DNA from 3 places in the Streptomyces sp. NPDC050508 genome. Region 1 is predicted to be linked to each of the others. Evidence: riboswitches for the same ligand, from Rfam matches in the RefSeq annotation. Region 1 holds a riboswitch; each other region holds the start of a gene.
The links. A riboswitch is a leader RNA that binds a small molecule or an ion and turns the genes downstream of it on or off. The one in region 1 is predicted to bind thiamine pyrophosphate.

Region 1 (7,933 bases):
GCGGAACGACAGGGTGACGTAGGTCTGGCCGACGGCGAAGGCCACGGCACCCAGGCCGATCACGACGACCGAAGCCATCAGCACCCCGAGCACGACGCCCAGGAAGCCCACGAAGGCGAGCAGCCGCCAGCGCAGCCTTGCCTTGTACTGCAGCAACACCTCACCGAGCAACCACAGTGCGACGATGCCGAACGCGATGTAGAGGACCGTCCAGCCCATGTACGCCCCTCTCCCAGTGGCCGCTACGCAGTGTGTCGTATGTCCGGGCGGCCGGTCTAGGCCCGCGGTGGGTGGTGCAGGCCCAGGTTCTCGTAGATTTCCAGCGTCGCCGTGGAGTTGTTGAGCGTAATGAAGTGCAGTCCTGGCACTCCCTCGGCCAGCAGCCGGGCACAGAACTCCGTGGCGAACTCGATCCCGATCGAGCGTACAGCCGCGGGATCGTCTTTGGCTGTGAGGATTCGCTCTTTCAAACCCTCCGGGATGGCGGCGTTGCTGAGCTGCGGCAACCGCTCCAGCATCCGGACGCTGGTCACCGGCATGACCTCGGGGATGACCGGGGTGCCGCAGCCCGCGGCCTCGACGCGGTCGCGCAGCCGAAGATACGACTCCGGCTGGAAGAACATCTGGGTGATCGCGTAGTCGGCGCCGGCCCGGCACTTGTCGACGAAGTGCGCGACGTCCGTGTCCCAGTCCGGGGAGCGCGGGTGCAGCTCCGGGAAGGCGGCGACACCGACGCAGAAGTCGCCCGACTCCTTGATGAGCCGGACCAGTTCGGCCGCGTACGTCAGCCCCTGCGGGTGCGCCACCCAGTCGGCCATGGGGTCGCCTGGCGGGTCGCCGCGCACGGCGAGGATGTTGCGGATCCCGGCGTCGGCGTACTGGCCGATGATGTTGCGCAGTTCGGCGACGGAGTGGTTGACCGCGGTCAGGTGGGCGACCGGGGTGAGCGTGGTGTCGGCGACGATCTGCTCGGTCTCCTTGACGGTGCCCGCGCGGGTCGAGCCGCCGGCGCCGTAGGTCACGGAGACGAAGTCGGGGGCGACGGCCTCGACCCTCCGCAACGCGCTCCACAGGTTCCGCTCGCCCTTGGGGGTCTTCGGCGCGGAGAACTCGAACGAGTACGTCCTCTTGCCGGTCGCGAGCATGTCGCGCACAGTTCGTGCGCGATCAGTCCTGGTGGATGCGGTTCCGAAGGCCATACCCGCAGGTTAGTCAGGGGGCGGCGGTCACCCAACCGGAACCGGAAATTTGCCTGATTTGTCGCCCTGTTGTCCACCCACCGGACACCAGCGCGACCATATGGACAGCCGTCAGAGCTGCCGGAGCCGCTTCGCGAACTCCGCCGCCGCCGCGCCGGGGTCGTCTGCCTCCGTGATCGCCCGTACGACGACGACCCGGCGGGCGCCCGCTTCGAGCACCTCGTCGAGGTTGCCGAGGTCGATGCCGCCGATGGCGAACCAGGGGCGGTCGGTGCCCAGGGCGGCCGTGTACCGGACGAGGTCGAGGCCGGGGGCGTGGCGGCCGGGCTTGGTGGGGGTCGGCCAGCACGGGCCCGTGCAGAAGTAGTCCACGCCCTCCTGGACGGCGGCTGCGGCGGCCTCCTGCTCGGCGTGGGTGGAGCGGCCGGTCAGGACGTCCTCGCCGAGGATCGCGCGGGCCGCGGGCACCGGGAGGTCGCCCTGGCCCAGGTGCAGTACGTCGGCGCGGGCGGCGTGGGCGACGTCCGCGCGGTCGTTGACCGCGAGGAGCCTGCCGTGCCGGGCGCAGGCTTCGGCGAAGACCTGGAGGTGCTCCAGCTCCTCGGCGGCCTCCATGCCCTTGTCGCGCAGCTGCACGATGTCGACCCCGCCGGCCAGGACCGCGTCCAGGAACTCCGCGAGGTCGCCCTGGCGCCGGCGGGCGTCCGTGCAGAGGTAGACCCGGGCGTCGGCGAGTTCCGCGCGGGTGGCGGCTGCGGCGGTGTCGGGCATGCGGGTGTCCCCCGTTGTCGTTGCGTGGTGGTGTCGCGTACGGGCCGCGGGCAGGGCCTCTTCGAGCAGGTCCCCGCGGCCCGTACACCGGTCGGTCGTCCGGGTCAGACGGCGAGCGCCTGGGCGCGGCGCTTCACCTCCGTGCCGCGATTCTCACTCAGCGCCTGCGCGGGGGTGCCGGGCAGGCTCGGGTCGGGGGTGAAGAGCCATTCGAGCATCTCTTCGTCGGAGAAGCCGTCGTCCCGCAGGAGCGTCAAGGTCCCGGTGAGGCCCTTGACGACCTTCTGCTCGGCCCCGTCGATGAAGGCGGCGGGGACGTGCAGCGCGCGGTTCTCACCACGGCGTACGGCGATGACTTGGCCGTCCTTGACCAGCTGCCGCACGCGCGTCACCTCGATATCGAGCATCTCTGCGATGTCGGGCAGCGTGAGCCAGGCGGGGACGAGAGCTTCGGTCTTTGCGTCAATCTCGGTCACGTAAACAGCGTGCCATCCCGGACTGACAGTCGGAAGTCGGGCCGGTCCGACCCGGGGGGACGAACTAGGCGATAGCCGCCTTCATCGGGAGAGAAGCGTCCGCCAGCAGCTCGGGATTCACCGGGGTCGCCGACTCGATCAGACGGCGGCCCTGGGCCAGGTCACGGGGGCGGCCGACCGCCAGGAGGGCCACCAGACGGTCCCCGCGCAGCCAGCAGACGCTCCACGCCGGGGCGGACGGGTCGCCGCGCCACAGGGTGGTGTCGGCGGACGCGTGGTGGCCGGCGTACTGGACGAACCGGCCGAACTGCTCGGACCAGAAGTACGGCACCGGGTCGTAGACCGCCGGGGTCTCCCCGACGATGTTCGCGGCGACCGTGCGCGGGCCCTGGAGGGCGTTGTCCCAGTGGTGGACGAGAAGTCGCTCGCCGTACCTTCCCGAAGGGAAGGAGGCGCAGTCGCCGACCGCGTACACGTCCGGTACCGAGGTGCGCAGCCCGTCGTCGGCCAGGACCTCGCGGTGTGCGCCCAGTTCGATGCCGGAGCCCGTCAGCCAGGCGGTGGCGGGGCGGGCGCCGATGCCGACCACCACGGCGCCGGCGGGCAGCCGTGAGCCGTCGTCGAGGACCACCGTGCCGGGTTCGATGCGCTCCACGCGTGCGTGCGTCCGCAGCGAGGCTCCGGCGTCGGCGTACCAGGCGGCCATCGGCGCGGCCACCTCGGCGGGCAGCGCGCCCGCCAGCGGCCGGTCGGCGGCTTCTACGACGGTCACCGCGCAGCCCGCCTCGCGCGCGGCCGTGGCGAACTCGGCGCCGATCCAGCCCGCGCCGACGACCACGATGTCGTGCTGCCGGGCGAGCACGGGCCGCAGCCGCTCGGCGTCGTCCAGGGTGCGGAGCAGATGCACGCCGGGGATGCCGTCGGCGCCCGGCAGCCGGATCGGTTCGGCACCGGTGGCGAGGACGAGGACGTCGTAAGGCACCGGCCCTTCAGCCGTGTCCAGTTCGTGGTCGGCGGGGCGCAGGCCCAACACCTCGCGCCCCAGCTGCACTTCGATGCCGAGCGCCTCGAAGTCGACGTCGAAGGCGGAGCCCTCGGCCTTGCCGAGCAGGACGGCCTTGGACAGCGGGGGCCGGTCGTACGGCTGATGGGGTTCGGCGCCGATCAGGGTGACGGTGCCGGTGAAGCCCTGTTCCCGGAGGGCGACCGCGGTCTGCACCCCGGCCATGCCCGCGCCGACGACGACCACGCGCCGCCCTGCTGTCGTGCCCTGTTCCCGCGTCTGCTCACTCACTCGATCACCATAGACACCTGACAATTTGTCAGTCAGCGGGCGCGTCAGGTGACCTGTTCCACACCGCTCGTCCCGCCGCCGTGTCGCGACGTCGCCGCCCGCGGACTCGGCCCAGGTCTCGCGGAGGCTCCCTTACCGACACATACGGCACGGGCTAGGGTGGCCGAGGTAAAGCACTCGCGGGAGTCCGGACGACCGGGCTGAGAGGGAGGCTGGCGGCCTCCGACCGTACGAACCTGATCCGGGTCATGCCGGCGAAGGGAGGGGCTGGACGCCCATGCCTACACGTAGCTCAGACGTCCTCGTCGTCGGGGGCGGGATCATCGGCCTGGTCACGGCCTGGCGCGCGGCTCAACGCGGGTTCGCCACGGCCGTAGTGGACCCCGAGCCGGGCGGCGGGGCCGCCCAGGTGGCCGCCGGGATGCTGGCCGCCGTCACCGAACTCCACTACGGCGAGCAGACCCTGCTCGCCCTGAACCTCGCGTCGGCGCAGCGCTACCCGGACTTCGCGGCCGAGCTGACCGACCTCACCGGCCTCGACCTCGGCTACCGCCGCTGCGGCACGCTCGCTGTCGCCCTGGATGCCGACGACCGCGCCCATCTGCGCGAACTGCATGCCCTGCAGCACCGGTCGGGCCTGGACTCCGAGTGGCTGTCCGGGCGCGAGTGCCGACGCCTGGAGCCGATGCTCGCGCCGGGCGTGCGCGGGGGGCTCAGGGTCGACGGCGACCACCAGGTCGACCCGCGGCGGCTGGCGGGCGCGCTGGTGGCCGCCTGCGAGCGCGCCGGGGTCGTCTTCCACCGGACGTGGGCCGAGCGGCTCACGGTCGAGCGGGACCGCGCCACGGGGGTCGTCACGCGCGAGGGCGAGGCACTGGGCGCGGGCGAGGCACTGGGCGCGGGCCAGGTGGTCCTCGCCGGCGGCAGCCTCAGCGGGCGGCTGAAGGGGGTCCCTGACGACGTCCTGCCACCCGTACGGCCGGTGAAGGGGCAGGTGCTGCGGCTGACCGTGCCGGAGCGCTACGCGCCGTTCCTGAGCCGCACCGTGCGGGCCGTGGTGCGCGGCAGCCACGTGTACCTGGTGCCGCGCGAGAACGGCGAACTGGTCGTCGGCGCGACCAGCGAAGAACTGGGCTGGGACACAACCGTGACAGCCGGCGGTGTCTACGAACTGCTGCGCGACGCCCACGAGCTGGTCCCCGGCATCACCGAACTGCCGCTCACCGAGACCCGGGCCGGACTGCGCCCCGGCTCCCCCGACAACGCGCCGCTGCTCGGCCCGACCGAACTTCCGGGACTGCTGCTGGCCACCGGGCACTACCGCAACGGCGTGCTGCTCACCCCGGTCACCGGCGACGCCCTGGCACACGCGCTGACCACCGGTGAACTCCCGGACGAGGCACGCCCGTTCACACCGAGGCGATTCGGCGCCGGAGCACTCCTGGAGCAGCCCGTATGAACGTCTCCGTCAACGGAGAGCCCCAGGAGATCGCTCCCGGCACGGCTCTCGACACCCTCGTGCGGACCCTGACCCCGTCGCCCTCCGGCGTGGCCGCCGCCCTCAACGAAACCGTCGTCCCGCGCGCGGAGTGGCCGTCGACGTCCCTCTCCGAGGGAGACCGCGTCGAGGTCCTCACCGCCGTCCAAGGAGGCTGACCCATGGCCGACGACCCCTTCGTCCTCGGTGGTACGTCCTTCACGTCCCGGCTGATCATGGGCACCGGCGGTGCGCCCAGCCTCGACGTCCTGGAGCGCGCGCTGGTGGCCTCCGGTACGGAGCTCACGACGGTCGCGATGCGGCGCGTAAACGCTTCCGTGCACGGCTCGGTGCTGTCCGTCCTGGAGCGGCTCGGTATCCGGGTGCTGCCCAACACCGCGGGCTGCTTCACGGCGGGCGAGGCGGTGCTGACGGCGCGGCTGGCGCGGGAGGCGCTCGGGACGGACCTGGTCAAGCTGGAGGTCATCGCGGACGAGCGGACACTGCTGCCGGACCCGATCGAGCTGCTCGACGCCGCCGAGACCCTGGTCGACGACGGTTTCACGGTGCTGCCGTACACGAACGACGATCCCGTGCTGGCGCGGAAGCTGGAGGACGTCGGGTGTGCGGCGATCATGCCGTTGGGGTCACCGATCGGTTCCGGGCTCGGTATCCGCAACCCGCACAACTTCCAGCTGATCACCGAGCACGCGCGTGTGCCGGTGATTCTGGACGCGGGGGCGGGTACGGCGTCCGACGCGGCGTTCGCGATGGAGCTGGGGTGTGCGGGGGTGATGCTCGCCTCGGCGGTGACGCGGGCGCAGGAGCCGGTGTTGATGGCGTCGGCGATGCGGAGCGCGGTGGAGGCGGGGAGGTTGGCGTTCCGGGCGGGGCGTATCCCTCGTCGGCATTTCGCAGAGGCGTCCTCTCCTGCGGAGGGCCTGGCACGGTTCGACCCTGAACGCCCGGCCTTCTGATCTCCCACCCGCGCACCACCCGTTTCCAGTCCGTCGAGTGGTGAACCTTTCCCGTGGGGGTCCCGCCGTCGGCGGCTGGCCGTGCGTGGGATGCGTCACAGGTCCGCTGCAGTACCGCCCCGATCCTGGCCGAAAAGGCGGTGCTGTCAGCGTCGGCTCGTACACTCACCTGCGTGGATACGACCCTTCATGACCCTCTCGTCGGGCAGTTGCTCGACGGCCGGTATCGCGTCGACGCGCGGATCGCCGTCGGCGGGATGGCCACGGTCTACCGGGCCGTGGACACCCGCCTGGATCGGGTTCTCGCGCTCAAGGTGATGCACCCGGGGCTGGCGGCCGACGCCCACTTCGTCGACCGGTTCATCCGCGAGGCCAAGTCGGTCGCGCGGCTGGCGCATCCGAACGTGGTGCAGGTCTTCGACCAGGGCGCCGACCGGTCGTACGTCTATCTGGCGATGGAGTACGTCGCCGGCTGCACCCTGCGCGACGTCCTGCGTGAGCGCGGGGCGCTGCAGCCGCGGGCCGCGCTGGACATCCTGGAGCCGGTGCTCGCCGCGCTCGGTGCCGCGCACCGGGCCGGGTTCGTGCACCGGGACATGAAGCCGGAGAACGTGCTCATAGGGGACGACGGCCGGGTCAAGGTCGCCGACTTCGGGCTGGTCAGGTCCGTGGACACGGTCACCAGCACCACGGGGTCCGTGCTCGGCACGGTGTCGTATCTCGCGCCGGAGCAGATCGAGGGCACCACCGCCGACCCCCGGGTCGACGTGTACGCGTGCGGTGTCGTCCTGTACGAGATGCTGACCGGCCAGAAGCCGCACGACGGGGACTCCGCCGCGATCGTGCTCTACAAGCACCTGCACGAGGACGTCCCGCCGCCCTCGGCGCTCGTGCCGGGGCTGGCGTACGAGCTGGACGAGCTGGTCGCCACCGCCACCGCGCGCACCCCGGACCTCCGGCCCTACGACGCGGTCGCGCTGTTCGGTCTTGTCCGCGAGGCGCGGTCGAGGCTGAGCGCCGAGCAGCTGGACGCGGTGCCGCCGCAGGCGCTGACCTCGGAGTATCCCAACGCCGAGAACCGTACGAGCGTGATCCCGCGCTCGCTGACCGTGCCGCGTCCGCTGCCCGTGAACGAGGACGACGAGCCCGGTGACCCCTTCAACCGGACCAGCCGGTTCGAGAGCGGGCCGCCCATGCCGCCCCGGCGGCGCGAGGCGCGGCGGCCCCGGCGCGGGCTGCTGGCCATCGTCGCCGCCCTGCTGCTGATCGTCGGGGTCGGGGCCGGGGTCTGGTACATCAACTCCGGCCAGTTCACCAAGGTCCCGCCGCTGCTGGCGAAGACCGAGACGCAGGCGAGGGAGCGGCTGAAAGACGCCGGTCTCGACGTGAAGTCGGTCAAGCATGCCTACAGCGACACCGTGAAGCGCGGCACCGTCATCAGCACCGACCCGGTGGCCGGCGCCCGCATCCGGGACAACGACTCGGTGGCTCTGACCGTCTCGGACGGCCCGGAGACCGTGAAGGTGCCCGGTCTGGAGGGCTACGCCCTGGGCAAGGCGCAGGCCCTGCTGAAGACGGACGGGCTGGCGGCCGGCATGGTCACCAGGGAGTTCAGCGACGACGTCCCCAAGGGCTTCGTCATCAGCACGGACCCGACGGCGGGCACGAAACGCCACGCGGGCTCGGCGATAGCCCTGACCGTCAGCAAGGGCAGCGCGATCGACGTGCCCGACGTCACC
Region 2 (7,933 bases), on a different contig from region 1:
TTGCCCCTTCGACGCCCCGTGCATACGCAGCCCGAAGGCGACGTTGCCGGCCACGTCCCGCTGCGGGAACAACTGGTGGTCCTGGAACATCAGACCCACCCCCCGCTTGTGCGCGGGCACGCCCGACTGGTCCCGGTCGTCGAGCAACACCCGCCCGGAATCCAGGGGTTGGAGCCCGGCCACGGCCCGCAGCAGCGTCGACTTGCCGCTGCCGCTGGGCCCGAGCACACACACGATCTCGTGCTCGGCGACCCCGAGATCGACGGCGTCCAGCACCGGGCGCCCGCCGAACCGTACGGTCGCGCCCGCAAGGCTGAGCAGCATGTTCGGCGGCATCTAGAACTCCCCCGTCCGGTCCGTGCGCAGCCTCTCAAGGACCAGCAGAGCCACCGCGCACACCACCATCAGAATCGTCGAAAGGGCCATCGCCTGGCCGTAGTTGAGATCACCGGGCCGGGACAGCAGCCGGGCCACCGCGACCGGCAGGGTCGGGTTGTCGGGCCGCGCGATGAACACGGTCGCGCCGAACTCCCCCAGCGACACCGCGAACGCGAACCCGGCGGCGATCAGCAACGCCCGCCGTACGAGCGGCAGATCGACCTCCCGCCACACCCGCCACGGCGACGCCCCGAGCACGGCCGCCGTCTCCCGGAGCCGCCCGTCCACGGCCCGCAGCACGGGCAGCATGGTCCGTACGACGAAGGGGACACCGACCAGCGCCTGCGCGAGCGGCACCAGGATCCATGAACTCCGCAGATCCACCGGGGGTTTGTCGAGCGAGATCAGGAACCCGAAGCCGACCGTCACCGCCGACACCCCGAGCGGCAGCATCAACAGCGCGTCGAAGCCCCGCACCAGCCGCCCGGCGTCGCGCCGGGTCAGGGCCGCGGCGGCGAGACCGCCGATCACCACGGCGATGGCGGTGGCGGCGACGGCGTACTCCAGCGAGTTGCCGATCGCGGCGATCGGCGGGACCAGGAAGGTGCCGCCGTCGTCGTGGGTCAGCGCCCGGTAGTAGCCGAAGTCCCGTGAGTCCAGGGACCGTTGGACCAGCACGGCGAGCGGCAGCACAAGCAGGAGGAGGACGGAGCCGAGGACCCCGGCCAGCAGGGTCCACTGGCCGGCCCCGCGCGGGCGCCGTGCGGTCACCGACGGGTCCACGAGCCGTAGGGCCGTCTCCCGGCGTCGTACCGTCCAGGCGTGGACGGCGAGGATCGCGCCCACCGCGACGAACTGGACGATCGTCAGCACGGCCGCCGTGGACAGGTCGAAGACCTCCGAAGTCTGGCGGTAGATCTCCACTTCGAGGGTCGAGAAGGTCGGGCCGCCGAGGATCTGCACCACGCCGAAGGAGGTGAACGTGAAGAGGAAGACCATCAGCGCGGCGGCGGCCACGGCGGGCCCGAGCGCGGGCAGCGTCACCTTCCGCCAGGCCCGGAGCCGGGAGGCGCCGAGCATCCGCGCGGCCTCCTCCTGACGCGGGTCGAGCTGTGCCCAGAGGCCGCCCACCGTCCGTACGACGACCGCGTAGTTGAAGAAGACGTGCGCGAGCAGGATGGCCCACACGGTCGTGTCCAGCCGTACGCCCCACAGGTCGTCGAGGAGTCCGCCCCGGCCGACGAGCGCGAGGAAGGCCGTACCGACGACGACCGTGGGCAGCACGAAGGGGACCGTCACGACGGCCCGCAGGACATGCCTGCCCGGGAAGTCGAAGCGCGCGAAGACGTACGCGCCGGGGAGCGCGATCAGCAGCGTGAGCGCCGTGGAGGCGAGCGCCTGCCAGGTGGTGAACCACAGGACGTGCCGGATGTCGGACTGCGCCAACACGTCCCAGATGCGGCCCAACTGCCAGGCGCCGTCGACCTTGAGGCCGCGCGCGACGATCGCGGCGACGGGGTAGGCGAAGAACACCGCGAAGAACGCGACGGGCACGGCCATGAGCCCGAGCCGCGTCGCGCTCCCCCTCCGGGAGGACCTCCGCGGGGCTACTTCAGTACGAGCGAGGTCCACGACTTGACCCACTGGTCCCGGTCGGCGGCGATCTTTGCGGGGGCCATGGTCTCGGGGTCCGAGGCCTGGCGACCGTACTTCACGAACTCCTGCGGCACCTGGGCGCCTTCGCGCACCGGGTAGACGAACATGTTGAGCGGCATGTCGTCCTGGAACTCCTTGGTGAGCAGGAAGTCGAGGAACGCCTTGCCGCCCTTGGTGTTCTTGGCGTTGCTGAGCAACCCCGCGTACTCGGTCTGCCGGAAGCAGGTGCCGTACGACACCCCGGTCGGCGCGGTGGTCGGCTTCGGGTCGCCGTAGATGACCTCGGCGGGCGGCGAGGAGGCGTACGAGACGACGAGGGGCCGGTCGCCGCCCGCCTTCTTGCCGCCGGCCGAACCGGAGAACTCCTGGTCGTAGGCCTGCTCCCAACCGTCGACGACCTTCACGCCGTTGGCCTTGAGCTTCTTCCAGTAGGCCTGCCAGCCGTCGTCCCCGAACTGCGCGGCACTGCCGAGCAGGAAGCCGAGGCCGGGCGAGGAGGTGGCGGCGTTCTCGGTGACGAGGAGGTTCTTGTACTCGGGCTTGACCAGGTCGGCGAAGGAGGCGGGCGGGGTCAGCTTGTGCTTGCTGAAGTACGCCTTGTCGTAGTTGACGCAGATGTCGCCGGTGTCGATGGGCGTGACCCGGTGCTTGGTCTGGTCGACGCGGTACTCCGGCTTGACGAGCGCGGAGCCCTTCGCGTCGTAGGACTGGAAGAGGCCGTTGTCGAGCGCGCGGGAGAGCAGGGTGTTGTCGACGCCGAAGAAGACGTCGCCCTGGGGGTTGTCCTTGGTCAGGATCGCCTTGTTGACGGCCTGGCCGGCGTCGCCGTCCTTGAGGACCTTGACGGTGTAGCCGGACTGCTTCTCGAAGTCCTTGAGGACGCTCTTCGAGACGGCCCACGAGTCGTGGCTGACGAGGGTGACGGTCTTGTCGGATCCGGAGCCGCCGCTCCCGTCCGACCCCGACCCGCACGCGGAGAGCGTGACCAGGCCGAGGCCGACGAGGACAGCACAGTACTTCTTGGCGTTCATGGTGATGACCGAACTTCCTACCCAGAATGACCTGGGCGAGGTTCAGAGGGTCTGCGGCCCGATTGCCGCACTCTCAGCGCTGCGCGCTCCCCTGTCGGATATGAAAATGTACGTACGGGCAGAGATTACCGCTCGGTGGCCGCGAGCTGGCCACACGCTCCGTCGATCTCCTGGCCACGGGTGTCCCGGACGGTCACCGGCACCCCATGGGCCGCGATGGCCTCGACGAACGCCTTCTCGTCCTCGGGACGGGAGGCGGTCCACTTCGAGCCCGGCGTCGGGTTCAGCGGGATCAGGTTGACGTGCACGGGCTTGCCCTTGAGGAGCCGGCCGAGCCGGTCACCGCGCCACGCCTGGTCGTTGATGTCGCGGATCAGCGCGTACTCGATGGACAGCCGCCGCCCGGACTTCGCGGCGTACTCCCAGCCCGCGTCAAGAACCTCGCGCACCTTCCAGCGGGTGTTCACGGGGACCAGGGTGTCGCGCAGGTCGTCGTCAGGGGCGTGCAGCGAGATCGCGAGCCGGCACTTGAAGCCCTCGTCGGAGAACCGGTGGATCGCCGGCACCAGTCCGACCGTCGAGACGGTGATCCCGCGCTGCGAGAGGCCGAGGCCGTCGGGCTCGGGGTCGGTGAGGGCGCGGATGGACTGGACGACCCGCTTGTAGTTGGCGAGGGGCTCGCCCATGCCCATGAAGACGATGTTGGAGAGCCGGGCGGGCCCACCAGGAATCTCGCCGTCCCTCAACGCCCGCATGCCGTCCACGATCTGGTGCACGATCTCACCGGTGGACAGGTTCCGGTCCAGCCCGGCCTGCCCGGTGGCGCAGAACGGGCAGTTCATGCCGCACCCCGCCTGGGAGCTGATGCACATGGTCACCCGGTCCGGGTACCGCATCAGCACGGACTCGACGAGCGTCCCGTCGAACAGCCGCCACAGGGTCTTGCGGGTGGTGTCCTGGTCGGTCGACAGATGCCGTACGACGGTCATCAGCTCAGGAAGCAGCGCCTCCTGCAGCTTGGCGCGCGAACCGGCGGGGATGTCGGTCCACTCCGCCGGGTCGTGCGCGAACCGCGCGAAGTAGTGCTGCGAGAGCTGCTTGGCGCGAAACGGCTTCTCCCCGATCGCGGCGACGGCTTCCTTGCGCTCGGCGGGCGTGAGGTCGGCGAGGTGCCGCGGGGGCTTCTGGGCTCCGCGGGGGGCGACGAATGTGAGTTCTCCGGGCTTAGGCATGGCCCTACCAGTGTCGCAGACATACGAAGAGGGACTCGCCGCCCTGTGGACAACGAGCCCCTCACACACAAAACCGCAGGTCGGACCGCGTTTCAGCCGGACCCGACGAACAGAACCAACAACAGCCACACCACCGGAGCGGTCGGCAGCAAAGAGTCGAGCCGGTCCATGATGCCGCCGTGGCCCGGCAGCAGCGTGCCCATGTCCTTGATGCCCAGGTCGCGCTTGATCATGGACTCGCCGAGGTCACCCAGCGTCGCGCTGGCCGCGACCGCGAGGCCCAGGACGAGACCCTGCCACCAGCTGCCGTCGTCGATCAGGAACTGCATGCACAGCGCGCCCGCCACCATCGCGAAGGACACCGCCCCGAACAGGCCCTCGCGGGTCTTTCCGGGGCTGATGCGTGGGGCGAGCTTGTGCGTGCCGAAGCGCCAGCCGATGGCGTACGCCCCAGTGTCGCTGACCACGGTCAGCAGCAGAAACGTCAGGACCCGCCAGGCGCCGTCGTCGGCGGTCAGCATCATGGCGACGAACGTGGCCAGGAACGGCACGTAGAACGCCGCGAAGACGCCCGCCGTGACGTCCTTCAGGTAGCCCTCGGGCGGCTCCGTCATCCGCCATACGAGGACGGCGAGCGCCGTGAGCGCCATGGCGACCCAGGCACCCTCGGGGCCCCGGACGTACCCGGCGACGACCATCGCCGCACCGCCGACCGCCAGGGGCACGAGGGGCGCCTTGATGCCCTTGCGCTCCTGCAGCCGGGAGGTGAGCTCCCACAGCCCGACCACAACGGCGACCGCTATCACTCCCACGAACGCGGCCTTCACCACGAAGAGGGACGCGACGATCACCACGGCGAGCCCGACGCCGACCCCTATGGCCGCACCCAGGTCCCGGCCCGCGCTCTTCTTCTGCGGGGCGGGCGCCGGTGGCGGGGCGTCGGGCATGGGCTCCGGATTCTGCGGCACCGCCCCGTAGGGCTGCGCCGGCGGCATGTCGGTCGGCTGCGTCCGCGGGTCGTATGGCTGCGACTGCCGTACGTCGTACGGCGGTTGCTGCGTCTCGTCGCGGAACAAGGGGCCGCTCAGCCGAGCGGCCCCCCGGTCGTCATCCTGGTGTCCGCCGTATGCGGGCTCGTCGGGCACGATGGGCATGGGGCGAGTCTGCTGCGCCTCAGGCGCATCGTACGTGGGACCCGCCGGGGCAGCCCCCTGGACAGGCCCCTGGTCGGACGGCCCCCAGTACCCGGCTTGTGGCGGTGCCCCCCAGGAAGAGTCGTTCATCAGACCTCTAGCAGCTCCGCTTCCTTGTGCTTGAGGAGTTCGTCCACCTGGGCGACGTACTTCGCCGTGGTGTCGTCGAGCTCCTTCTCCGCACGACGGACCTCGTCCTCGCCGGACTCCTTGTCCTTGACGAGCTTGTCCAGGGCGTCCTTGGCCTTGCGGCGGACGGCGCGGATGGACACCTTGGAGTCCTCGGCCTTGGTCCGGGCGACCTTGATGTAGTCCTTGCGGCGCTCCTCGGTCAGCTCGGGGAACGTCACTCGGATGATGTTGCCGTCGTTGCTGGGATTGACGCCCAGGTCCGAGTCGCGGATCGCCTGCTCGATGTTCCGCAGCGCGGTCTTGTCGAACGGGGTCACCACGGCCATCCGCGGCTCCGGCACGGAGAACGAAGCCAGCTGGTTGATCGGTGTCAGTGCGCCGTAGTAGTCGGCCACGATCTTGTTGAACATCGCCGGGTGCGCACGGCCGGTGCGGATCGCGGCGAAGTCCTCCTTGGCGACCACGACGGCCTTCTCCATCTTCTCCTCGGCTTCGAGGAGGGTCTCTTCGATCACCACTTGCTCCTGCGTGTCTTGAGTAGGCCCGGCTGCTGTGCTGTGTCGGCGTCGGCGGCCGGCTGCGTCGCGTCTTCTTCCTGCACGGTTCCCGACCGGCAGGACATTGTCCATCCCCCGGTCAGGGTCATCAGCCCTGGCTGCCTTGGTCACCCACAAGCGTGCCGATCTTCTCACCCTTGACGGCGCGGGCGATATTGCCCTCCGCCAGAAGCTCGAAGACCAGGATCGGAAGCTTGTTGTCGCGGCACAGGGTGATGGCGGTCATGTCGGCGACCTTGAGGTCCTGGGTGATGACCTCGCCGTAGCTGAGCGCATCGAACTTGACGGCCTCGGAGTTCGTCTTCGGGTCGGAGTCGTAGACCCCGTCCACTCCGTTCTTGCCCATCAGCAGCGCCTCGGCGTTGATCTCCAGGGCGCGCTGTGCGGCGGTGGTGTCGGTCGAGAAGTACGGCATGCCCATACCGGCGCCGAAGATGACCACGCGGCCCTTCTCCAGGTGCCGCACGGCGCGCAGCGGGATGTACGGCTCGGCGACCTGGCCCATGGTGATGGCGGTCTGGACGCGGCTGTCGATGCCCTCCTTCTCCAGGAAGTCCTGGAGGGCAAGGCAGTTCATCACCGTGCCGAGCATGCCCATGTAGTCGGAGCGGGCCCGGTCCATGCCGCGCTGCTGGAGTTCGGCGCCGCGGAAGAAGTTGCCGCCGCCGATGACGACGGCGACCTCCGCGCCGTCCCGTACGACGGCCGCGATCTCGCGGGCGATCTTGTGCACCACGTCGGGGTCGACGCCCAGGCCACCGCCTCCGGAGAAGGCCTCTCCGGACAGCTTCAACATGAACCGGCCGCGTACCTTGCCGTCGTCGGTCTTCTGGGGCTTGGTGGTCATGACGTTCTCGCCTCTTTTACGTGGTCGCACATACGAAGAAGGCCACTGCCGGTGGGGTGTCGTTCGCATCCCATGCTCGGCAATGGCCTCCTCGTCAGATCTGCTGTCGTCCGCCACGCGCGCGTGCGCGACGGCGTACCGGGCCGACTGCTGACGACCCTAGCGGGATTCCGCGGGGCGTCGTGCGTCGATCGCGGTACGGACTCAGATGCCGACCTTGATGCGCGTGAAGCGCTTCAGGGTGACACCCGCCTCGTCCAGAACCTTCTGGACGGACTTCTTGGGGTCGAGCGCGTACGGCTGACCGAGCAGCGTCGCGTCCTTGAAGAAGCCGTTGACGCGACCCTCGACGATCTTGGAGATCGCGGCCTCGGGCTTGCCCTCGGCGCGGGTGGTCTCCTCGGCGATACGACGCTCGGACTCGACGACCTCGGCCGGCACGTCGTCCTTGGCCAGGTACTTCGGCGCGAAGGCGGCGATGTGCTGGGCGACACCGCGGGCGACCTCGGCGTTCGGCTTGTCCAGCTCGACGAGGACACCGATCTGCGGCGGCAGGTCGGGCATCGTGCGGTGCATGTACGCGGAGACGTAACCGTCGGCGTACTGGGCGAAGCGGTCCAGGACGATCTTCTCGCCCAGGTTCGCGTTGGCCTCGTCGACGAACGCCTGAACGGTCTTGCCGGGCTCGATCTCGGAGGCGAGGAGCGCCTCGATGTCGGCCGGGGCGCTCGCGGCGACGTGCTGGGCGACCTGGTTGGCGACGGCCTGGAACTTCTCGCCCTTGGCGACGAAGTCCGTCTCGCACTTCAGCTCGACCAGGACACCGGAGGTGTTGTCGTCGGCGATGACGGAGACCACAGCGCCGTTCTCGGCGGAGCGGCCCTCGCGCTTGGCGACGCCCTTCTGG
Region 3 (7,933 bases), on a different contig from region 1:
GCACCAGCATGGTCCACTTGCCGGCGATCAGTTCCAGTACGGCACGGGTGGGGCAGTCGCGCAGGAAGACCTCCACGCCACCGTGTTTCCTCAGGTCGAAGCCGGTATCCATGAGGAACTTCGATATCAGACAAGTGCCTTCTTCCGCAGGGTGATCGCCCGGGCCGACCATGGAACGCGCCACGCGCCACGCCACCGCGCACCACGCACCGCTTCCCGCTGACGAGGAGTCCGGATGTCCGCCCGCATGCATGCCATCGTCCAAACCGCGTTCGGCGGCCCCGAGACGCTCACCTACGTCGAGACCGACCTACCCGAGCCCGGCCCCGGCGAGGTACTGCTGCGCGTCGCCGGCGCCGGAGTCAACCCGGGCGACGCGGTGCTCCGGTCCGGCCGGGTGCCGGAGCTGGTCCGCCTGCCGTGGACGCCGGGCAACGACGTGGCCGGTGTCGTCGAGCGGGTCGGCGAGGGCGTGACGCGGTTCGCGCCGGGCGACGAGGTGTACGGCATGCTTCCCGTCACCGGGCGCGGCGCGTACGCCGAGTTCACCGCCGCACCGGCCGACGCGCTGACGCCCGCACCCAAGAACCTCGACCTCGTGCACGCCGGAGCCGTCCCCCTGGTCGCCGTCACCGCCTGGCAGGCACTGGCCGTGCTGGCGCGCGTCCGGCCCGGCGACCGGGTGCTGATCCACGCGGCGGCGGGCGGCGTCGGTCACGTCGCCGTCCAACTGGCCAGGGAACTCGGGGCGTACGTCATCGGCACCGCCCGCACGGCCAACCACGAGTTCCTGCGCGGGCTGGGCGCCGACGAACTGATCGACCACACCACCACCGACTTCCGGACCGTCGTCACCCCGGTGGACACGGTCCTGGACCTGGTCGGCGGTTCCTACGGCCCGCGGTCCCTCGAAGTGCTCCGGCCGGACGGTCTGCTCATCGGCGCGTCGATCGACCCCGGCACGGACGAGCAGCAGGCCGCCGCCCGTGGCCTGCGCTACACATGGGTCACGGCCGAGCCCTCCGGCGCCCTGCTGAAGCAGGTCACGGAACGCATCGAGGCGGGTCGGCTACGGGTCTCCGTCCAGCGCACCTACCCACTGGCCGAAGCCGCCGAGGCCCACCGCACGATCGAGGGCAAGCGCACCACCGGCAAGCTCGTCCTCGTGCCGTGACCCGTACTCCATGACCCACGACCCATGCCCTGTGATCTGTCACCCGTGACGAGGAAGGTCGATGATCGCGATGCCCTCCGGCTGCGCGACAGCCAGTCGCGTGCCGTCCAGATGCAGGGCCGCAACGGGCGTCGGTATGTGAGTGACCCCGTAACTGCCGTCTCTGAGAGACACCTCCACGGCCGGCCACTCCGCCATCGACGCCCCCGTCGTGACATCGATCAGCCGCGGGTGCCCGTACAGCGAGACGACCGTGTCACCCCACGGGATCAGCGTGCCGATGCTGAAGTCGACCCTGTTGCGATGAACCCACCGCTTTTCGGAGAGCGACCACACGCCCAACTCCTGCGGGCCCAGGGCAGGAGTCTCCTCGTCGTCGAGGAACTCCTCCCCGGTCGCCACGGCCAGGCGGTCACCGTCGAGCCAGCAGGCTGAAACCACCTCGGCATCGGTACCCGGGTCCAAGGGCAGTACGCCACGGCCGTCGAGCACAGCGGGGTCCGTCAACGCATCGTCCAGGTCGAAGACTTCGACGATCCCGTACGGATGCCACACCCAACCCGCCGACAGCAGATGGGTCCCACCCGGAGACACCGCCAGGCGCGAATGGAAAACGTCCCTCGGACTACGGTCGCCGACGGTGAGCCGTTCCCCCGATTCCGCGTCCTCGATCTCAAGGACGTCGTACCGGTCCGGGCAGTGGACCAGTACCTCACGGCCGTCCCGCAGCACCCCGAGTGCGACCGGATAGTCGAAGTCCTCGGCGTGCTCGTCGCTGCGGTCCAGCTCACGGACCAGCCGATCGCCCTCGATCAACAGTGCCTCGGTGCCCCGCTCGGCGTAGACCACGGTGAAGCGGCCGGACGGAGAGCTGACGCTCCGGTCGAAGGGAAACTCATGAACGACCGAGGCAACATGCTCCACACCATCAGGACCCCACCGCCGACCACCCACGACATCGACCAGATCATCGCCGTCCCACCCCAGCGACTGTGCCTCGTCCGTCACCTGCAGAAGGTTCACGGTCTCCATCGCCCTCTAGTCCCCCAACTCACAACGCCCCCCTGAAGCAGCGCCAATCTACGCGGTACATCCGGGGGTGAACCCGTAGTTCGTACGGGGGCCAGGTGCACCCCACATTCGGAGGGCAGTCCCATCCCCTCACGTCGGCAGATCCGGTTGGCTGGTGATCGTCACCGACCGGAAACCGGAGCACCGGGGGATACGAACATGCAGATGCCGTCGTCGAAAAAGGCCGGCGCCGCCGCACTGGCAGCAGCACTGCTCGCACTGGCCTCACCCCTGGCAGCGACCGCCGCCACCACATCCACCGCCACCGCCACGCACACGGCGCCGAGGCCGTCGTCCTACACCGAGCACACACTCCAACAGGACCTCGCAGCCGTACGAAAGGCCGGCGGCGGTGATGTGAACGTGCTGGCCAGGGTCGACGGACCGAACGGCCCGCCGCTCATGGCACGCATCGGCACCCGCACGGTCGACTCCACGGCCCCGATCCCCTGGAACGCGCACTTCCGCGTGGCGAGCACGACGAAGACCTTCGTGGCGACCGTCGTCCTCCAACTCGTCGCGGAGAAGCGGCTGTCGCTCGACGACATCGTCGAGCACTGGCTGCCGGGAGTCGTCACGGGCAACGGCAACGACGGCACCCGCATCACCGTCCGCGACCTGCTCCGCCAGACCAGCGGCCTGTACGACTACATCGACGACCCGGAGATCCAGGACCGGCTGATCAACCACTTCGACGAGAACCGCTACGACGCCACCCCCACGGCCGACCTGGTCGCGGTGGCGATGAAGCACCGGCCGGTGTTCGTCCCCCAGCCGGGCGGCGCCACCCGCTGGGCGTACTCCAACACCAACTACCTGTTGGCCGGGATGATCGCGGAGAAGGCCAGTGGCGCGAGCTGGCAGGACCTGGTCGAGCACCGGGTGATCGCGAAACTGGGACTGCGCAACACCTCCGTCCCCGGGCTGAACCCCTTCCTGCCCGACCCGCACGTGAACGCGTACCTGACGACCGCCGACGGCAGGCGTCTCGACGTCACCGACCACAGCTTCCAGCACACCGCGGACTCCGGCGTGGTGAGCACCACCGCCGACCTGAACACCTTCTTCCGTGCCCTGGCCGACGGCAGGTTGCTCCCCGCCGAGCAGTGGCGCGAGATGCGGCAGACCGTCGAGCGGACCGACGACCCGGAGGACGTGGCCGAGATGCCCGAGGGAACCTACGGCCTGGGACTCCGCAAGATCCCGCTCTCCTGCGGCGGTTTCTCCTACATGCACGAGGGCGACGGCGCGGGCGTCAACACCCGCCCCGCGGTGAGCGCGGACGGCAGCCGCGCGGTGACGGTCTCCATCACGACCACCACCGCACCGCCGGACCTGGCCGCCCTCAACCGCGCGACAGGCACCCTTGTCGACCATGCCCTGTGCAAGAAACCCGCCAAGCACTGACCTGACCGAAGAGCCGGGCCGGTCTCCGTCAGTCGGCGATCGGCAGATACACCCGGTTGCCCGCCGCCGCGAACTCCTTCGACTTCCGAGCCATGCCCTCTTCGACCTCCGACTTTGTGCCACCGTGCTCACGGCGGATGTCCTGGGAGATCTTCATCGAGCAGAACTTCGGCCCGCACATCGAGCAGAAGTGCGCCGTCTTGGCCGGCTCCGCCGGAAGCGTCTCGTCGTGGAACTCCCGTGCCGTGTCCGGGTCGAGGGCCAGGTTGAACTGGTCCTCCCAGCGGAACTCGAAGCGGGCGTCGGACAGCGCGTCATCCCACTCCTGTGCACCTGGGTGCCCCTTGGCGAGGTCGGCTGCGTGGGCGGCGATCTTGTAGGTGATGACGCCGGTCTTGACGTCGTCACGATTGGGCAGACCCAAGTGCTCCTTGGGCGTGACATAGCAGAGCATGGCCGTGCCCCACCAGGCGATCATCGCGGCACCGATGCCAGAAGTGATGTGGTCGTACGCAGGCGCGACGTCCGTCGTCAGCGGGCCGAGCGTATAGAACGGAGCTTCATCACAGATCTCCTGCTGAAGGTCGATGTTCTCCTTGATCTTGTGCATCGGGACATGTCCCGGGCCCTCGATCATGGTCTGTACGTTGAAACGCTTGGCGATCGTGTTGAGTTCCCCGAGCGTGCGCAACTCCGCGAACTGCGCCTCGTCGTTGGCGTCCGCGATCGAACCCGGCCGCAGACCGTCGCCCAGCGAGTACGTGACGTCGTAGGCGGCGAGGATCTCGCACAGTTCCTCGAAGTTCTCGTACAGGAACGATTCCTTGTGGTGCGCCAGGCACCAGGCCGCCATGATCGAACCGCCCCGCGAGACGATGCCCGTCTTACGGTTGGCTGTCAGCGGCACGAACGGCAGCCGCACGCCCGCGTGGACCGTCATGTAGTCCACGCCCTGTTCGGCCTGTTCGACGACCGTGTCCTTGTAGATCTCCCAGGTCAGCTCCTCCGCTCGGCCGTCGACCTTTTCGAGCGCCTGGTAGAGCGGCACCGTGCCGATGGGGACGGGGGAGTTGCGCAGCACCCACTCGCGAGTGGTGTGGATATTGCGGCCGGTGGACAGGTCCATGACCGTGTCAGCGCCCCAACGGGTCGCCCAGGTCATCTTCTCGACCTCCTCCTCGATGGAGGAAGTGACCGCGGAGTTGCCGATGTTGGCGTTGACCTTCACCAGGAACCGCTTACCTATGATCATCGGTTCGATCTCGGGGTGGTTGACGTTGGCCGGCAACACCGCACGCCCCGCGGCGATCTCCTCCCGGACCACCTCGGGCGCAACGTTCTCCCGTACGGCCACGAACTCCATCTCGGGCGTGATCTCACCCCGTCGCGCATAGGCGAGTTGAGTGACCGCCTCGCCACCCCGCCCGCGCCGCGGCTGACGCGGTCGGCCGGGGAACACCGCGTCCAAATTGCGCAGTCCACCGCGCGGTGATGTGTGCTTGATTCCGTCGTCCTCTAGGCGGACGGGACGGCCCGCGTACTCCTCGGTGTCACCGCGAGCGATGATCCAGTTCTCCCGCAGCGGCGCCAGCCCCCTGCGGACGTCGGTGTCGACGAGTGGATCGGTGTACGGGCCGGAGGTGTCGTACAGCGTCACGGACTGCCCGTTGGTGAGGTGCACCTGACGGACCGGCACTCGCAGATCGGGGCGTGAGCCCTCGACGTACCCCTTGTGCCAGCCGATGGACTTCCCGGCCTCCGTGGGCTGTTCGTCCTGGCTGGAGGCAGGCGTGCGTACGTCCTTGTTGGTCATGAGACCTACTCCCTACGCCGGCATTACCCGGTAACAGGTTCAGCGGTCGACGCAGCGGCTTCCGTCAGCCGATGTTTCATGTGAAACATCACTCGATTCAGGTGACGTTTCCCGTGAAACATCGCAGAGACGAAGGTCAGCGCCCTCTCAGCCCGGTGCTCCGAGCTCCCGCGTGTGCAAAGGTGCCTCCACGCTAGCGTCATAAGTGGCGCGGTGAACAGTGGGCCCCCGGCGTTCTTGCGATGATCGGGCGGTGACCACGACGCAGCAGCCCCCGTACCCGCCGACCGGGCCGCCCCATGGCCACGACCACGGATCCGGCGACGACCACGGTTCCGGTTCCGGGCACGATCACGGATCGGGCGGGGACAGCGGGCACGGTTCCGGCGCCAGCGGTGGGCACGGTCATTCGCACAGCCATGGCCCCGCCGCTCCCGTCTCCCGGCACCTGCGAAAGGTCATCGCGGCGATCCTGATCCCCTTCACGGTGGCGGTCGTTGTCGGGATGGTCGTGCTGTGGCCCGGCGGCGCTCCCTCGCACAAGCGCACCGGCGTCGGCTTCGACCGGCAGACACAGCAGGCGACGGTCACCAAGGTCGTCAGCGTGAGCTGCGCGTCGGTGAACGCCTCGGGCGGGGGCTCGACCGGCGACACCTCCACCGCCGAGGGCTCCTCGGCGGCACAGGAGGCGGCCGGTACCTGCAAGAAGGCGACGGTCACGGTCGGCACCGGCAAGGACAAGGGCCGTACGTTCACGGAGATCGTGCAGCCTGACCAGTCACGGCAGTTGCATCAGGGCGAGAAGGTCGTGGTCGCGTACGAGCCCTCCGCGCCCAGGGATCTGCAGTACTCGGTCACCGATGTGAACCGTAAGTTCCCGATGGCGCTGCTCGCCGGGATCTTCGCCCTGGCCGTCGTGGTGGTGGGCCGACTGCGCGGTGTCATGGCGCTGGTGGCGCTGGCCATCAGCTTCATGATCCTCAACTTCTTCATCCTGCCCGCGATCCTGCACGGCTCGAACCCGCTGATCGTGGCGGTGGTCGGGTCGAGCGCCATCATGCTGATCGCCCTCTACATGTGCCACGGCCTGTCGGCCCGTACGTCGGTGGCGGTGCTCGGGACGCTGATGTCGCTGGTGCTGATCGGCGTCCTGGGTTCGGTGTTCATCGGCTGGGCCGCGCTCACCGGCAACACGGACGACAACACGGGCCTGATCCACGGCCTGTACCCGTCGATCGACATGAGCGGTCTGCTGCTCGCCGGCGTCATCATCGGTTCGCTCGGCGTGCTCGACGATGTGACGGTCACGCAGACGTCGGCGGTCTGGGAGCTGCACGAGGCCAACCCGTCGATGGGCTGGCGGGGGTTGTACCGCGCCGGTATCCGGATCGGCCGCGACCACATCGCGTCCGTGGTCAACACGCTCGTCCTCGCCTACGCGGGCGCCGCCCTGCCGCTGCTGCTGCTCTTCTCCATCGCGCAGAGCAGCGTCGGGGCCGTCGCCAACAGCGAGTTGGTCGCCGAGGAGATCGTGCGCACGCTGGTGGGCTCGATCGGCCTGGTCGCGTCGGTACCGGTCACCACGGCCCTCGCGGCCCTGGTGGTCTCCGCGGACCGACCGGGATCCGACACGGCTCCGGCGGGAGCGCCCGCTGCGGCCACGGCCGCGCCGAGTGCCAAGCCCGCGGCGGCGCGCGGCGGCAAGGGCCGGCGCCGCAAGCACTGAGGACGGCGGGAACCGCCGCACAGAGCCGAGCAGAAGCGTTACTGCGGACTCTGGGCCCCGGAGGACCAGTCAGGGCTCGGGCGCCCCCAGGAGGCTCATGGAACTCCAGGAATCGTGGCGAAGCGTTACGCCACCCCGGCCGCCGTAACAACGCTTCAGCCGGCGCTCTGCTCCTCCGCCAGGATGCGGTCGAGCGCCTCGTCGAGATGGGCGTCGAAGTCCGCGAGGGCGCCCTCCTGGCCGAGCGGAACCAGCCGGTCCGTGCGGTCGAGGAACGCCACGAGGGGAGCCGTGCCGGTGCGGAACAGCGCCTGGTCGCTGCCGACCTGAAGCCGGATCAGCACCTCGCCCAGCATCTCGGGATCGACGGGCTCGATCCGCACATCGCCTTCCCCGCACGGCCTGCCCAGGCCGTCGATCAGCAGCTCCCGGCCGAAGGTCCAGGTCACCGGGGCGTCGCCCGGCAAATGGAAGGTCAGCCGTACGGCGTACGGATCGCATGTCTCGTAACCCAGTTCAACCGGGATACGGAAGGAGAGCTCCTCGGAGACGAGAAAGCTCATCATGACCTCTGCCTGTACGGACTCGCGCATCGCCTATCCCGTCAACTGCCGTTGCCTGGCCGGGAATGATCCCCGTGACACTGAAGGAATATTGCTGAACGTACACGTTAGATCACAAGGAGTAAGTTTTCAGATACTGATAGAGAGCGCGAGCGACCCCAGCAGCCTCCCGACCTCGC

Region 2: another riboswitch for thiamine pyrophosphate. It lies ahead of AB0I69_RS18975 (thiamine ABC transporter substrate-binding protein); the one in region 1 lies ahead of thiO (glycine oxidase ThiO).
Region 3: another riboswitch for thiamine pyrophosphate. It lies ahead of thiC (phosphomethylpyrimidine synthase ThiC); the one in region 1 lies ahead of thiO (glycine oxidase ThiO).

What each region holds. Positions count from the first base shown of each region.
Region 1 covers NZ_JBFAJJ010000022.1:75,465-83,397, reverse strand. The annotation lists gene AB0I69_RS41580 (hypothetical protein) at 1-219, opposite strand, end outside; gene metF (methylenetetrahydrofolate reductase [NAD(P)H]) at 276-1,199, opposite strand; gene thiE (thiamine phosphate synthase) at 1,311-1,970, opposite strand; gene AB0I69_RS41565 (Rv2175c family DNA-binding protein) at 2,075-2,446, opposite strand; gene AB0I69_RS41560 (FAD-dependent oxidoreductase) at 2,511-3,740, opposite strand; TPP riboswitch at 3,910-4,020, shown strand; gene thiO (glycine oxidase ThiO) at 4,018-5,199, shown strand; gene thiS (sulfur carrier protein ThiS) at 5,196-5,396, shown strand; gene AB0I69_RS41545 (thiazole synthase) at 5,400-6,194, shown strand; gene pknB (Stk1 family PASTA domain-containing Ser/Thr kinase) at 6,368-7,933, shown strand, end outside.
Region 2 covers NZ_JBFAJJ010000006.1:160,714-168,646, forward strand. The annotation lists gene AB0I69_RS18965 (ABC transporter ATP-binding protein) at 1-336, opposite strand, end outside; gene AB0I69_RS18970 (iron ABC transporter permease) at 337-1,938, opposite strand; gene AB0I69_RS18975 (thiamine ABC transporter substrate-binding protein) at 1,986-3,065, opposite strand; TPP riboswitch at 3,062-3,168, opposite strand; gene rlmN (23S rRNA (adenine(2503)-C(2))-methyltransferase RlmN) at 3,191-4,297, opposite strand; gene AB0I69_RS18985 (phosphatidate cytidylyltransferase) at 4,390-5,580, opposite strand; gene frr (ribosome recycling factor) at 5,580-6,137, opposite strand; gene pyrH (UMP kinase) at 6,268-7,026, opposite strand; gene tsf (translation elongation factor Ts) at 7,231-7,933, opposite strand, start outside.
Region 3 covers NZ_JBFAJJ010000002.1:658,394-666,326, reverse strand. The annotation lists gene AB0I69_RS08240 (helix-turn-helix domain-containing protein) at 1-112, opposite strand, end outside; gene AB0I69_RS08235 (NADP-dependent oxidoreductase) at 236-1,174, shown strand; gene AB0I69_RS08230 (hypothetical protein) at 1,214-2,206, opposite strand; gene AB0I69_RS08225 (serine hydrolase domain-containing protein) at 2,405-3,652, shown strand; gene thiC (phosphomethylpyrimidine synthase ThiC) at 3,681-5,465, opposite strand; TPP riboswitch at 5,458-5,647, opposite strand; gene AB0I69_RS08215 (YibE/F family protein) at 5,719-7,191, shown strand; gene AB0I69_RS08210 (SsgA family sporulation/cell division regulator) at 7,347-7,784, opposite strand; gene AB0I69_RS08205 (IclR family transcriptional regulator C-terminal domain-containing protein) at 7,884-7,933, opposite strand, start outside.